Regions from separate parts of the Streptomyces sp. NPDC003697 genome, predicted to be linked through region 1. Evidence: riboswitches for the same ligand, from Rfam matches in the RefSeq annotation. Region 1 holds a riboswitch; the other holds the start of a gene.
What was found. Region 1 has a riboswitch for glycine ahead of gcvP (aminomethyl-transferring glycine dehydrogenase). Riboswitches for the same ligand answer to the same signal wherever they lie in the genome.

Region 1 (6,464 bases):
GTCGCGCTGCTCGGGCCGAACGGCGCGGGCAAGACCACCGCCCTGCGCGCCCTCGCCGGTCTGCTGCCGCTGACCGGCGGTCATCTGCGCCTCGACGGCGTCGCGCTGGACCGTACCCCGCCCGAGGAGCGCCCGGTCGGCGTCGTCTTCCAGGACTACCTGCTCTTCCCCCATCTGTCCGCCCTGGACAACGTGGCCTTCGGTCCGCGCTGCCACGGCGCCGGCAAGAGGGAGGCCCGCGCCCGGGCCGCCGCGTGGCTGGAGCGCATGGGCCTGGCCGAGCACGCGGGCGCCAGGCCACGCCGGCTGTCCGGCGGCCAGGCCCAGCGCGTCGCCCTCGCGCGCGCCCTGGCCACCGGCCCCCGGCTGCTGCTCCTGGACGAGCCGCTCGCGGCACTCGACGCCCGCACCCGTCTGGAGGTCCGGGCCCGGCTCCGCCGCCACCTGGCGGAGTTCGAGGCGGTCGCGATCCTGATCACGCACGATCCGCTGGACGCGATGGTGCTGGCCGACCGGCTGGTCGTCGTCGAAGACGGACGCGTCGTCCAGGAGGGCGCCCCGTCGGACATCGCCCGCCGTCCCCGGACGGACTACATCGCCCGGCTCGTCGGGCTGAACCTCTACCGGGGACGGGCCGAGGGGCACTCCGTCCGGCTGGACGCCGGCCCCGCCGTCACCACCGCAGAGGAACTCACCGGCGCGGTGTTCGTCGCCTTCCCACCGAGTGCGGTCACCCTGCACCGGGACCGGCCCACCGGTTCCAGCGCACGCAACCTGTGGGCCTGCGAGGTCGCCGGACTGGAGAGCCACGGCGACCAGGTCCGCGCCGACCTCACCGGCGAGCTCCGGCTGGCCGCCGACCTCACGACCGTGGCCGCCGCCGAGCTCGGCCTGCACCCCGGCGCCCGCGTCTGGGCGACGGTCAAGGCGACCCAGACACACGCCTATCCGGCCTGAGGCGCGGCAGCCGGCCGAGGCGGCCCCGGCAGCGCACCGCAGGACGCCCCCCGCACCACGCGGCGAGCGCACGGCCCGACGGGCCCGCACGCGACACGACCGGACACCGCGCGCCACGGCCCGGCGAGCCCCCGCACACCGCACCCCGGGCGAAGCGCGTGCCCTCGTCCGTCCCCTGACGACAAGCACCCCCGACGCACGAAAGGCTCCGCCCGGCCCCCGGAGAGGGGCCGGGCGGAGCCCAGGTGCGGCGCTCAGTCCTCGTACGCGTCCAGCGGCGGGCAGGAGCAGACCAGGTTCCGGTCGCCGAAGGCCTGGTCGATGCGGCGCACCGGCGGCCAGTACTTGTCCGCGACCGCGACGCCGGCCGGGAAGACAGCCTCCTCACGGCTGTAGGCGTGCAGCCACTCGCCGCCGAGGGCGGCCGCCGTGTGCGGGGCGTTGCGCAGCGGGTTGTCGTCGGCGGGCCACTCGCCGGAACCGACCTTCTCGATCTCGGCGTGGATCGCGATCATCGCGTCGCAGAACCGGTCGAGCTCGGCCAGGTCCTCCGACTCGGTCGGCTCGATCATCAGTGTGCCGGCCACCGGGAACGACATCGTCGGCGCGTGGAAGCCGTAGTCGATCAGCCGCTTGGCCACGTCGTCGACGCTCACGCCGGTCGCCTTGGTCAGCGGGCGCAGGTCGATGATGCACTCGTGGGCGACCAGGCCGCCGGGGCCGGTGTACAGGACCGGGAAGTGCGGCTCAAGGCGCTTGGCGACGTAGTTGGCGGACAGCACGGCCACCTGCGTGGCGCGCTTGAGGCCCTCGCCGCCCATGAGGCGGACGTACGCCCACGAGATCGGCAGGATGCCCGCCGAGCCCCACGGCGCCGCCGAGACCGGACCGACGCCCGTCTCCGGGCCGGCGGCCGGCTGCAGCGGGTGGTTGGGCAGGTACGGCGCCAGGTGCGCGCGCACGCCGACCGGGCCGACACCCGGACCGCCGCCGCCGTGCGGGATGCAGAAGGTCTTGTGCAGGTTGAGGTGCGAGACGTCGCCGCCGAAGTGGCCCGGCTTGGCCAGCCCGACCAGCGCGTTGAGGTTGGCGCCGTCGACGTACACCTGGCCGCCGGCGTCGTGCACGGCGGCGCAGATGTCGGCGACGTGCTCCTCGAACACACCGTGCGTGGACGGGTAGGTGATCATCAGTACCGCGAGCTCGTCGCGGTACTGCTCGATCTTCGCCCGGAGGTCCTCGACGTCGATCTCGCCGTCCTCGGCGGTCCTGACGACGACGATCTTCATGCCCGCCATCACGGCGCTGGCGGCGTTGGTGCCGTGCGCCGAGGACGGGATGAGGCACACGGTGCGCCGGTCGTCGCCGTTGGCGCGGTGGTAGCCGCGAACGGCGAGGAGACCGGCCAGCTCGCCCTGCGAACCCGCGTTCGGCTGGAGGGAGACCTTGTCGTAGCCGGTGACCTCGGCGAGACGCTCCTCCAGCTCACGGATGAGCGTGAGGTAGCCCTCGGCCTGCTCGGCCGGCGCGAAGGGGTGCAGCTGCCCGAACTCGGGCCAGGTGACCGGCTCCATCTCGGTCGTCGCGTTGAGCTTCATGGTGCACGAGCCCAGCGGGATCATGCCGCGGTCGAGCGCGTAGTCGCGGTCGGCGAGCCGGCGCAGGTACCGCAGCATCGCCGTCTCGGAGCGGTGCCGGCGGAAGACCGGGTGGGTCAGGTAGTCGTCCGTGCGCAGCAGGTCGTCCGGAAGGGTGTCACCGGCCGCACCGTCCAGCGCCTCGACGTCGCCCTCGACACCGAAGGCGCTCCACACGACCGCCAGCTGGGCCCGCGTGGTGGTCTCGTCGCAGGCGACCGACACGTGGTCGGCGTCGACGAGGCGCAGGTTGACGCCGTGGTCGCGCGCCGCGGCGACGATCTCGGCGGCACGGCCCCCGGCCCTGACGGTCACGGTGTCGAAGTACGCGCCGTGCACGACCTCGGCGCCGCCGGCCCTCAGGCCCTCGGCGAGGACCGTGGCGTAGCGGTGGGTGCGCCGGGCGATGGTCCTCAGGCCCTCGGGGCCGTGGTAGACCGCGTACATGCCGGCCATGACGGCGAGCAGCACCTGGGCGGTGCAGATGTTGCTGGTCGCCTTCTCGCGGCGGATGTGCTGCTCGCGGGTCTGCAGCGCAAGGCGGTAGGCCCTGTGCCCGTCGGCGTCGACGGAGACGCCGACGAGGCGGCCGGGCAGGCTGCGCGCGAACTTCTCGCGCACCGCCATGTAGCCGGCGTGCGGCCCGCCGAAGCCCATCGGGACACCGAAGCGCTGGGTGGTGCCGACGGCGATGTCGGCGCCGAGCTCGCCGGGGGACTTCAGCAGGGTGAGGGCGAGCAGGTCGGCGGCGACCGTGACGACCGCACCCAGCTCGTGCGCCTGGTCGATGACCGGCTTCAGGTCGCGCACGGCACCGGAGGCGCCGGGGTACTGCAGCAGCACGCCGTTGATGTCGCGGCCGGCGATCTCCGCGGGGATGCCCTCACTCAGGTCCGCGACGACGACGTCCATGCCGGTCGGCTCGGCCCGGGTCCGGATGACGGCGACGGTCTGCGGCAGCGCGTCCGCGTCGACCAGGAACAGGCCCTTCTTGTTCTTGCCCATGCGCCGGGACAGCGCCACGGCCTCGGCGGCCGCGGTGCCCTCGTCGAGCAGCGAGGCGCCCGAGGTCGGCAGGCCGGTGAGCTCGGCCACCATCGTCTGGAAGTTCAGCAGCGCCTCGAGGCGGCCCTGGGAGATCTCGGGCTGGTACGGGGTGTAGGCGGTGTACCAGGCGGGGTTCTCCATGACGTTGCGCAGGATCACGGGCGGGGTGAACGTCCCGTAGTACCCGAGGCCGATCATGGAGCCGAGGACCTGGTTGCGGTCGGCGAGGGAGCGCAGCTCGGCCAGTACCTCGGCCTCCGTGCGCGCGCCCGGCAGGGCGAGCCCATCGGCGTTCTTGATCACGTCCGGGACCGCCGCGGCGGTGAGCTCGTCCAGCGAGCCGTAGCCGACCTGCGCGAGCATCTTGGCCCGGGCCTCCTGGTCGGGGCCGATGTGGCGCTGCTCGAAGGGCGTTCCCCGTTCGAGTTCGGAAAGCGGAGTGCGATGGGCGGTCATTGCGGAGGCCTCCTGGTCTGACGCGACCTTCGAGGGCACCACGGCACGGGTGCCCGGACGGCCTCCCCCTCTGTCATCTCGACCTGAGAGCTTCACCGGGTCGCCCGAAGGCTCCGGCTTTCCCCGTCGGTGAGAGCGGACGCCGTCGACACCCGCCCTGCTTTCCAGAGTGACCTCGCCCCTGCGGTACGTGGGCCTGAGAGATTCCGGGGAGGATTTGCTCCTTCGGCGCCTCCGACGTCATCGGAGGACTCTCCCGCACGGGGTCAGCAGCCGCTGCCAGCCTACCAGCGGGCACGCCGGCCAGGCCTTCGAGTGGCCGCAGTGCCGTTTGTGCTCTTTCGTAGTGCTTACGGATGAGGTGCGAACCATCGCGACGCAGTGGAGGGCCCTGTGCGAACCGAAATCGACCCGCGCAATCTGATCGGGCGCAAGGCGTTCGACCGCGACGGCAACAAGATCGGCACCGTGGACGAGGTGTACCTCGACGACGCGACCGGGGTGCCGGAGTGGGCGGCGATACGCACGGGCCTGTTCTCCCGGGACGCCTTCGTGCCCCTGGCGCCCAGCGAGCTGGTCGAGGGCACCCTGCGCGTGCCCTTCGCCCGCGCACTGATCAAGGAGGCTCCCGACTTCGGCGTGGGCCGCCATCTCTCCCCGGAGCAGGAACTGCAGCTGTACCACCACTACGGTCTCGACGTCGCCTCCGCTCCCCCGGTCCCCGACCACGAGTTCGGCAAGCTGGCGGGCTCCGAGGAGACCTGAGCACCGGCTCCCTCAGCCGCCGTGGAGACCCGCCCGCCCTCCTCACCCGGCCCCAGTTCCACCAACGGAAGCGGATCAGCGGGCTCCAGATCGGCATCGTCGACGCGGAACGTCCGCACCCGCCCCGGTCCGGAGCCGGGCGTCTCGAACCGGACGGTGACCCGGCCCAGGCCGCTGCCCTGCACCCACCCGTGTCCGTGCACCGCGTGGCGCACGTCGTGCCCCGCCGGCCAGCGCCGCTCGCCGGGCTCCGGCTGCTCCTCGGACGGCCCCTGTTCCGCCGGCTCCTCCGCCGGTCCGGCCTCCCGCACCCCGGCCGCCTGGGCGAACAGGTCCTCCTGCGTGTAGTCGGCGAGCCCCGTGACCCCCACGCCGAGCAACCGCACACCGCCCGTGGTGTCCACGGAGTCCAGCAGCCGGGCGGCCGCCTCCCGCACGACGGCCGGGTCGTCCGTGGGCCCCCGCAGGGTCTCCGACCGGGTCAGCGTGGAGAAGTCGTACCGCCGGACCTTCAGCACGATCGTCCGCCCCGACAGTCCGGCCCCGCGCAGCCGCCGCACGCACCGGTCCGCGAGCCGCTGCACCTGCAGGCCCACCCGGAGCCGGTCGTGGATGTCGACGTCGTAGGTGTCCTCGACCGAGACCGACTTCGCCTCCCGCTCGGCGACCACGGGCCGCTCGTCGCGCGCCAGCGCCATGGCGTGCAGCGCGTGCCCGTGCGCCTTCCCCAGCAGCCGGACCAGCTCGTCCTCGCCCGCCTCGGCAATCTCGCCGACCGTGTGGATGCCCGCCCGCCGCAGGTGGTCGCCCGTCGCCGGTCCCACACCCGGCAGGGTCCGCACCGGCATCGGTTCGAGCAGGGCGCGCTCGGTGCCCGGCTCGATGAGCACCAGGCCGTCCGGCTTGGCCTGCTCCGAGGCGATCTTGGCGAGCATCTTGGAGGCGGCGAGGCCCACGGATCCCGTCAGACCCGTGACCGCGCGTATGTCGGCGCGCAGCTTCCTGCCCACCGCCCGGGCCGACTCGGCGTCCCCGGCCGCTCCCCCGGCCTCCAGGTCCACGAACGCCTCGTCCAGGCTCAGCGGCTCCACCAGCGGCGACAGCGCCCGCAGCAGCCCCATCACCTGCTCGCTGATCGCCCGGTAGAAGGTGAAGCGCGGCACCAGGTACGCGGCGTTCGGCGCCAGCCGCCGTGCCTGGGCCATCGGCATCGCCGAGTGGACCCCGAAGACCCGCGCCTCGTACGAGGCGGTGGCGACCACACCGCGCGGTCCGAGACCGCCCACGACGACGGCCTTCCCGCGCAGGCTCGGCTTGGACGCCTGTTCCGCCGAGGCGAAGAAGGCGTCCATGTCGAGGTGCAGGATCGTGGGCGCGGTTCTCACATCTCCGATGCTGCACCACGCCACTGACAACGTCGCACGGCGGGCGCACCGGCGGCGGGCGAGGAGCCCGGGAACCCTGAGAACCTGAGAACCCGGAAACCCGGGAAACGGACGACCGGCGGCGAGCCCGGGCCGGGTGCGGACCGGTGGCGGGTCCCCGGACCGGACGGCCGGTGTCAGACCGCCCTGTTGCGCCGGCGCGCCAGCTCGTCGGCCG
Region 2 (6,464 bases), on a different contig from region 1:
CGGCGCCCGGCACGAAGTCCATGTAGTAGTGCAGGACCGCCGGGATGATGCCGGCCGCGCCGTTCGTCGGGGCGGTCACCACCCGGCCGCCGGCCGCGTTCTCCTCGTTCACCGCCATCGCGTACAGCGTGATCCACTCCATGGCGTGCGCCAGCGGGTCGCCCTCGGCGCGCAGCTGGCGCGCGGTGACGGCCGCGCGGCGGCGCACCCGCAGGCCGCCCGGCAGGATGCCCTCGCGGGTCATGCCGCGCCGCACGCAGGCCTGCATGACCCGCCAGATCTCCAGCAGGCCCGCGCGGATCTCCTCCTCGGTGCGCCAGGCGCGCTCGTTCTCCAGCATCAGTGAGGAGATCGAGAGGCCGGTCTCCCGGGTCAGGCGCAGCAGCTCGTCGCCTGTGCGGAAGGGGTATTTCAGGACCGTGTCGTCGAGTTTGATCCGGTCCGCGCCGACCGCGTCGTCGTCGACGACGAAACCGCCGCCCACCGAGTAGTAGGTCTTGCTCAGCAGCTCGGACCCGGAGGCGTCGTGCGCCCACAGGGTCATGCCGTTGGCGTGGTAGGGCAGCGCCTTGCGGCGGTGCAGGACGAGGTCGTCGTCGAAGGAGAACGGGATCTCGTGCTCGCCGAGCAGGCTGATCCGGCCGGCGGTCCGGATGGTCTCCACCCGCTCGTCGGCGCTCTCCACGTCGACCGTCCGGGGCGAGGCGCCCTCCAGGCCGAGCAGCACCGCCTTCGGCGTGCCGTGGCCGTGCCCGGTCGCGCCGAGGGAGCCGTAGAGCTCCGCGCGCAGCGACGCGACGGAGCCGAGCAGGCCCTCGTTGCGCAGCCGGCGGGCGAACATGCGCGCCGCGCGCATCGGGCCCACCGTGTGGGAGCTGGACGGGCCGATGCCGATCGAGAACAGGTCGAACACCGAGATGGCCACGGTGACTCCTCAGGACGGGGTGGTGCGGGGTGGGCACCGGGTACGGGTGTGCGGGACGTGCGACGGCGGCACCGGCGCGGGGTGGGCGCCGCGTGCCGGGCGGGCGCGCGAGGGGCACCGCGCCCACGGTCCAGTGTGCGCGGTGCCCGGCGAAGGGGTTCTACCGGTTCAGACCCGGGTAGAGCGGGTGCTTGTCGGCCAGCGCCTTCACCCGCGCCTTGAGCGTCTCCGCCTCGTAGGACGGCTTGAGGGTCTCGGCGATGACGTCCGCGACCTCGGCGAAGTCGTCGGCGGTGAAGCCGCGGGTCGCCAGGGCGGGCGTGCCGATGCGCAGGCCGGACGTCACCATCGGCGGCCGCGGGTCGTTCGGGACGGCGTTGCGGTTGACCGTGATGCCGACCTCGTGGAGGCGGTCCTCGGCCTGCTGCCCGTCGAGCTCGGACTCGCGCAGGTCGACCAGGAGCAGGTGGACGTCCGTACCGCCGGACAGGACGTTCACCCCGGCCGCGCGGGCGTCCGGCGCGGTGAGCCGCTCGGCGAGGATCTTCGCACCCTCGACCGTCCGGCGCTGCCGCTCCTTGAACTCCTCGGAGGCGGCGACCTTGAAGGACACCGCCTTGGCCGCGATGACGTGCTCCAGCGGACCGCCCTGGAAGCCGGGGAACACCGAGGAGTTCAGCTTCTTGGCGAAGTCCTTCTTCGCCAGGATGATGCCGCCGCGCGGGCCGCCGAGCGTCTTGTGGGTGGTCGAGGTGACCACGTCCGCGTACGGCACCGGGTTCGGGTGCAGACCGGCGGCGACCAGGCCCGCGAAGTGGGCCATGTCGACCCACAGGTGGGCGCCGGTCTCGTCGGCGATGCGGCGGAAGGCGGCGAAGTCCAGCTGCCGCGGGTACGCGGACCAGCCGGCGATGATCACCTTCGGGCGGTGCTCCTTGGCCAGCCGCTCGACCTCGGCCATGTCGACCAGGCCGTCGTCGTCCACGTGGTAGGCGACCACGTGGAACTGCTTGCCGGAGAAGTTCAGCCGCATTCCGTGGGTCAGGTGGCCGCCGTGGGCCAGGTCCAGGCCGAGGATGGTGTCGCCGGGCCGGGCCAGCGCGAAGAGCGCGGCCTGGTTGGCGGAGGCGCCGGAGTGCGGCTGCACGTTGGCGTACTCCGCGCCGAACAGCTCCTTGACCCGGTCGATCGCGATCTGCTCGGTGACGTCGACGTGCTCGCAGCCGCCGTAGTAGCGGCGGCCGGGATAGCCCTCGGCATACTTGTTGGTCAGGACGGAGCCCTGGGCCTCCATGACCGCGACGGGGGCGAAGTTCTCCGAGGCGATCATCTCCAGCGTGGACTGCTGGCGGTGCAGTTCGGCGTCGACCGCGGCGGCCACCTCGGGGTCGAGCTCGTGCAGGGGGGTGTTCAGCATCGACATGTCGCTGGGTCTTCCTCAGCCGGCGGTGTGGGAGGCGTACTCGTCGGCGGAGAGCAGCTCGGCCGGCTCCTCCGTCACCCGCACCTTGAACAGCCAGCCGCCCTCGTACGGCGCGGAGTTCACCAGCGACGGGTCGTTGACGACGTCCTCGTTGATCTCGGTGACCTCACCACTGACGGGGGAGTACAGGTCGGACACCGACTTGGTCGACTCCAGCTCGCCGCAGGTCTCGCCCGCGCTCACCTCGGTGCCGACCTCCGGGAGCTGGGCGTAGACGACGTCGCCGAGCGCGTTGGCCGCGAACTCGGTGATGCCGATCGTCGCGACGCCGTCCTCGGCGGGCGACAGCCACTCGTGCTCCTTGCTGTAACGCAGCTGCTCGGGGTTGCTCATGGCGTGAATTCTCCTTTAATCGGGTCGGTGGTGGTGACGGGGGACGGACGAAGGTGCCGGCGAGCGGGGGAAAGTGCCCGGTGTCACACGCGGGCGGCCGGGCGCGCGTCCGACGGCGCCGGGCCCCGCCCGACCGGTTGCTACTTCCGGCGCTTGTAGAACGGGAGCGCCACGACCTCGTACGGCTCGTGGCTGCCCCGGATGTCCACGCCGACGCCGGCGGTGCCCGGCGCCGCGTGCGCGGCGTCGACGTAGGCCATGGCGATCGGCTTGCCGAGCGTGGGGGAGGGGGCGCCGGAGGTGACCTCGCCGATCACCTGGCCGCCGGCGACGACGGCGTAGCCGGCCCGCGGGACGCGGCGGCCCTCGGCGACCAGGCCGACCAGGACACGCGGCGGGTCGTTCTCGGCGCGCGCGGCGGCGGCCAGCAGAGCCTCGCGCCCGACGAAGTCGCCCTCCTTGTCGAACTTCACCACCCGGCCGAGACCCGCGTCGAACGGGGTCAGCGAGGTCGTCAGCTCGTGCCCGTACAGCGGCATCCCCGCCTCCAGGCGGAGCGTGTCGCGGCAGGACAGCCCGCACGGGACCAGCCCGGCGGGGGCGCCCGCGTCGGTCAGCGCCTGCCAGAGCTTCTCCGCGTCGGCCGGGGCGACGAACAGCTCGAAGCCGTCCTCGCCGGTGTAGCCGGTGCGGGCGATCAGTGCGGGGACGCCGGCGACGGTGCCGGACAGGCCCGCGTAGTACTTCAGACCGTCCAGGTCGGCGTCGGTCAGCGACTTCAGGATGCCCGGGGACTCCGGCCCCTGCACGGCGATCAGGGCGTAGGCGTCGCGGTCGTCGCGCACCTCGGCGTCGAAGCCGGCGGCCCGCCCGGTCAGCGCGTCGAGGACCACCTGGGCGTTGGAGGCGTTGGCGACGACCATGTACTCGCTCTCGGCGAGCCGGTAGACGATCAGGTCGTCGAGGATGCCGCCGTCCTCCCGGCAGATCATGGTGTAGCGGGCGCGGCCGACGCCGACGGAGGCGATGTTGCCGACCAGGGCGTGGTTCAGCAGCCGCGCGGCCTGCGGGCCGGTGACGGTGATCTCGCCCATGTGGGACAGGTCGAACAGGCCCGCCCTGGTCCGGACGGCGAGGTGCTCGTCGCGCTCGGAGCCGTAGCGCAGCGGCATGTCCCAGCCGGCGAAGTCGGTCATCGTCGCACCGAGGGAGCGGTGCAGCGCGTCGAGCGCGGTACGGCGCTTGGGTGCGGGTTCGGTACTGCTCATCGGTCGGTCTCCAGGCGATGGGGGTCCCCCGCGCGGGCGCGGCCGGGCGGGGGGCGGGCGAGGAACGTTCCTCCCCATCTGTCATCGGAACCTGAGAGGTTCGCCATGACCACCGGTCCGCGTGGGAGCCGGGCCGGGTCACGGCTTGCACCTTGGGTGGGGCCGCACGGGCGGCCCGCTTTTCAGATGTGCCTCGCCCGCGCGGTGACGGGGCCTGAGAGATTCAAGGGAGGGACTTGCTCCTTCGGCGCCCCGGCGAAACGGCTGCCGGGGACTCTCCCGCGCGGATTCAAACGGCCGGTATGCAGTTGGCGCGAACATCATTGCACGCCCCGCCCGCTCCTGGCAGGACCGCATCCGTAACCGGGTTGTGGCGTTACGTGCACGAAAACGCGAGACACCGGGTATTACCTTCTTTTTACACTCGAGGGGGAGGGGATCTGTGACCACTCCAGGGGAGGCGATCACGGTGAACAGCACCACGGCACGCGCCACGACTCCGGCACTCGCGCTGCCGCAACGGGCCCAAGCACTGCCGGGGCGTCCCGCGGCTCCGGCCCGCGTGCGGTCCGGGGAGCGCCCCGCGCCCGTCGTCCGGGACCTGCGCGAACGGGCCGGCCGCAGCCCGCACGCCCTGCTCTTCGGGCCCCGCGACCTCGTCGTGGTGACCGGCCTGCCCGGCAGCGGCAAGTCCACCCTGATGCGCCGGGCGGTGCGGGGCACCCGCATCGACTCCCAGGACACCCGCGACCGCTTCGACGACCGGCTCGCGCGGTTCCTGCCGTACGCGGTCTACCGGCCGCTCGTCCGCCTCGCCCACTACGCGGGGCTGCGTCGCGCCCTGCGCACCGGTGAGGGGATCGTGGTGCACGACTGCGGGACGCAGGCCTGGGTGCGCGGCTGGCTGGCCCGCGCCGCCCGCCGCCGCGGCGGCACACTGCACCTGCTGCTGCTCGACGTTCCGCCCGCCGCGGCCCTGGCCGGCCAGCGCGAGCGCGGCCGCGGCGTCTCGCGCTACGCCTTCCTGCGCCACCGCACGGCCGCCGAACGACTGCTGCGCGCGGCCGAACGGGGCCGCCTGCCCGACGGCTGCGGTTCGGCCGTCCTGCTCGACCGGGACGCGGCGGACACGCTGCGGCGCATCGACTTCACGGGGTGATGCACGGCGCCACCGGGGGCGTGCGCCCGTGCGGCGGCGGCGCGGGCCCACGCCCGGCCCGCGCCGCAGTGGCGCCCGCCCGTGTGCGCCCGTGCACCGGTGGGGTCGGCCCGTTGTGCGAGGGTGGCGCCGGTGGTGCCACCGGGGGGCGCCCGCGTGCGGCGGTGCGGGCCGGCGGCGGCGGGCGGCACGTTCCGCGGCGGGGGACCCCCGGGCGGGGAGCCCGCTCCGTGGGCATCGGAGGGGGCGGCGCGGGACCCGTTAGCCTTTCAGCCACACCCGTGGTTCACAGCAGGCGGTAGGCAGATGGACTTCCCGGCGGACATCCCCGCTGACTTCCCGGCACAGGCGCACCCCCAACCGCACGGCGGCTGGCCCGGCAACGAGCTGGAGGAGGTGCTGTCGGCGTCGCTCGGCATGCCCTCGGCCGGCGGGCGCATCCTCGAGGTGCTCGGCCGCAGCTTCGTCTGGGTGCCGCTGCCCAACGGCGGCGGTCCGCACAGCGGTCCGCTCGACCTGCCCACGCTGGAGATCGAGGGCCAGGCGTACGTGCCGGTCTTCAGTTCCGAGGAGCAGTTCCGCCAGGTCGCCGGCGCCCACATGCCCTGTACCGTCGCGCCCGCCGTGGAGTTCGCGCGCGGGCTGCCCCCGCAGGTCGGCATCGCCGTGAATCCCGAGGGCGTGGTCGGTGTCCCGCTGCCCCCGCAGGCCGTGGCGGAGCTGTGCCGGGCGGGGCGGACGTCGCTGGACGGCCCGGTGACCGGCGGCCGGGTCCGGCTGTTCGAACCGGACTGGCAGGACGACCCGGTGGACTTCCTCGCCGCCGCCTCCGCGGAGTTCGACGGCACCGGCGTGGTGCTCACCGCCCGCCGCTGCCTCGCCGCCGTCGAGACCGCCGACCCGGTCATGTTCGTCGGCGTGGAACTGTCCCACTGGGAGGGCGACCTGCGGGCCCGGCCGCTGGAGGCCCTCGGCCGCGCCCTCGGCCGGGTCCCGGTCGCATGGCCCGTGAACCTGGTTCTCCTGGACGTGGCCGAGGACCCGGTGGGGGAGTGGATGCGCGCGACGGTGCGGCCGTTCTACCAGCAGGGCCACTGAAGGAGCCCGGCCGGGACGCGGGCGGTGACCGCGCGCGGGTCGCGCCGCGTGGGACGTCGGCGGCCCGGGCGATCCGCGGTCGCGGGCCGACGGCGGCGGGTCCCGCGCCGCGGGGCGGCTTAAGCTAGAGCGTCCACGGGCGATGTCGTGTGAACGCGGCCTGCCCGGGCACTGGACGCACGGCTCGGTCGGAGTGTT

Region 2: linked by a shared signal. The riboswitch ahead of gcvT (glycine cleavage system aminomethyltransferase GcvT) and the one ahead of gcvP (aminomethyl-transferring glycine dehydrogenase) in region 1 are both predicted to bind glycine.

Annotation. Positions count from the first base shown of each region.
Region 1 covers NZ_JBSFNN010000084.1:14,727-21,190, forward strand. Annotated here, with positions in the region: gene ACWDNY_RS25910 (ABC transporter ATP-binding protein) at 1-957, shown strand, start outside; gene gcvP (aminomethyl-transferring glycine dehydrogenase) at 1,212-4,097, opposite strand; glycine riboswitch at 4,158-4,271, opposite strand; glycine riboswitch at 4,272-4,366, opposite strand; gene ACWDNY_RS25920 (PRC-barrel domain-containing protein) at 4,491-4,862, shown strand; gene ACWDNY_RS25925 (DNA polymerase IV) at 4,784-6,247, opposite strand; gene ACWDNY_RS25930 (MerR family transcriptional regulator) at 6,424-6,464, opposite strand, start outside.
Region 2 covers NZ_JBSFNN010000058.1:261-6,724, forward strand. Annotated here, with positions in the region: partial or broken gene ACWDNY_RS21655 (L-serine ammonia-lyase) at 1-925, opposite strand, end outside; gene glyA (serine hydroxymethyltransferase) at 1,086-2,348, opposite strand; gene gcvH (glycine cleavage system protein GcvH) at 2,364-2,741, opposite strand; gene gcvT (glycine cleavage system aminomethyltransferase GcvT) at 2,882-4,009, opposite strand; glycine riboswitch at 4,078-4,201, opposite strand; glycine riboswitch at 4,202-4,301, opposite strand; gene ACWDNY_RS21675 (AAA family ATPase) at 4,479-5,168, shown strand; gene ACWDNY_RS21680 (enhanced serine sensitivity protein SseB) at 5,475-6,266, shown strand.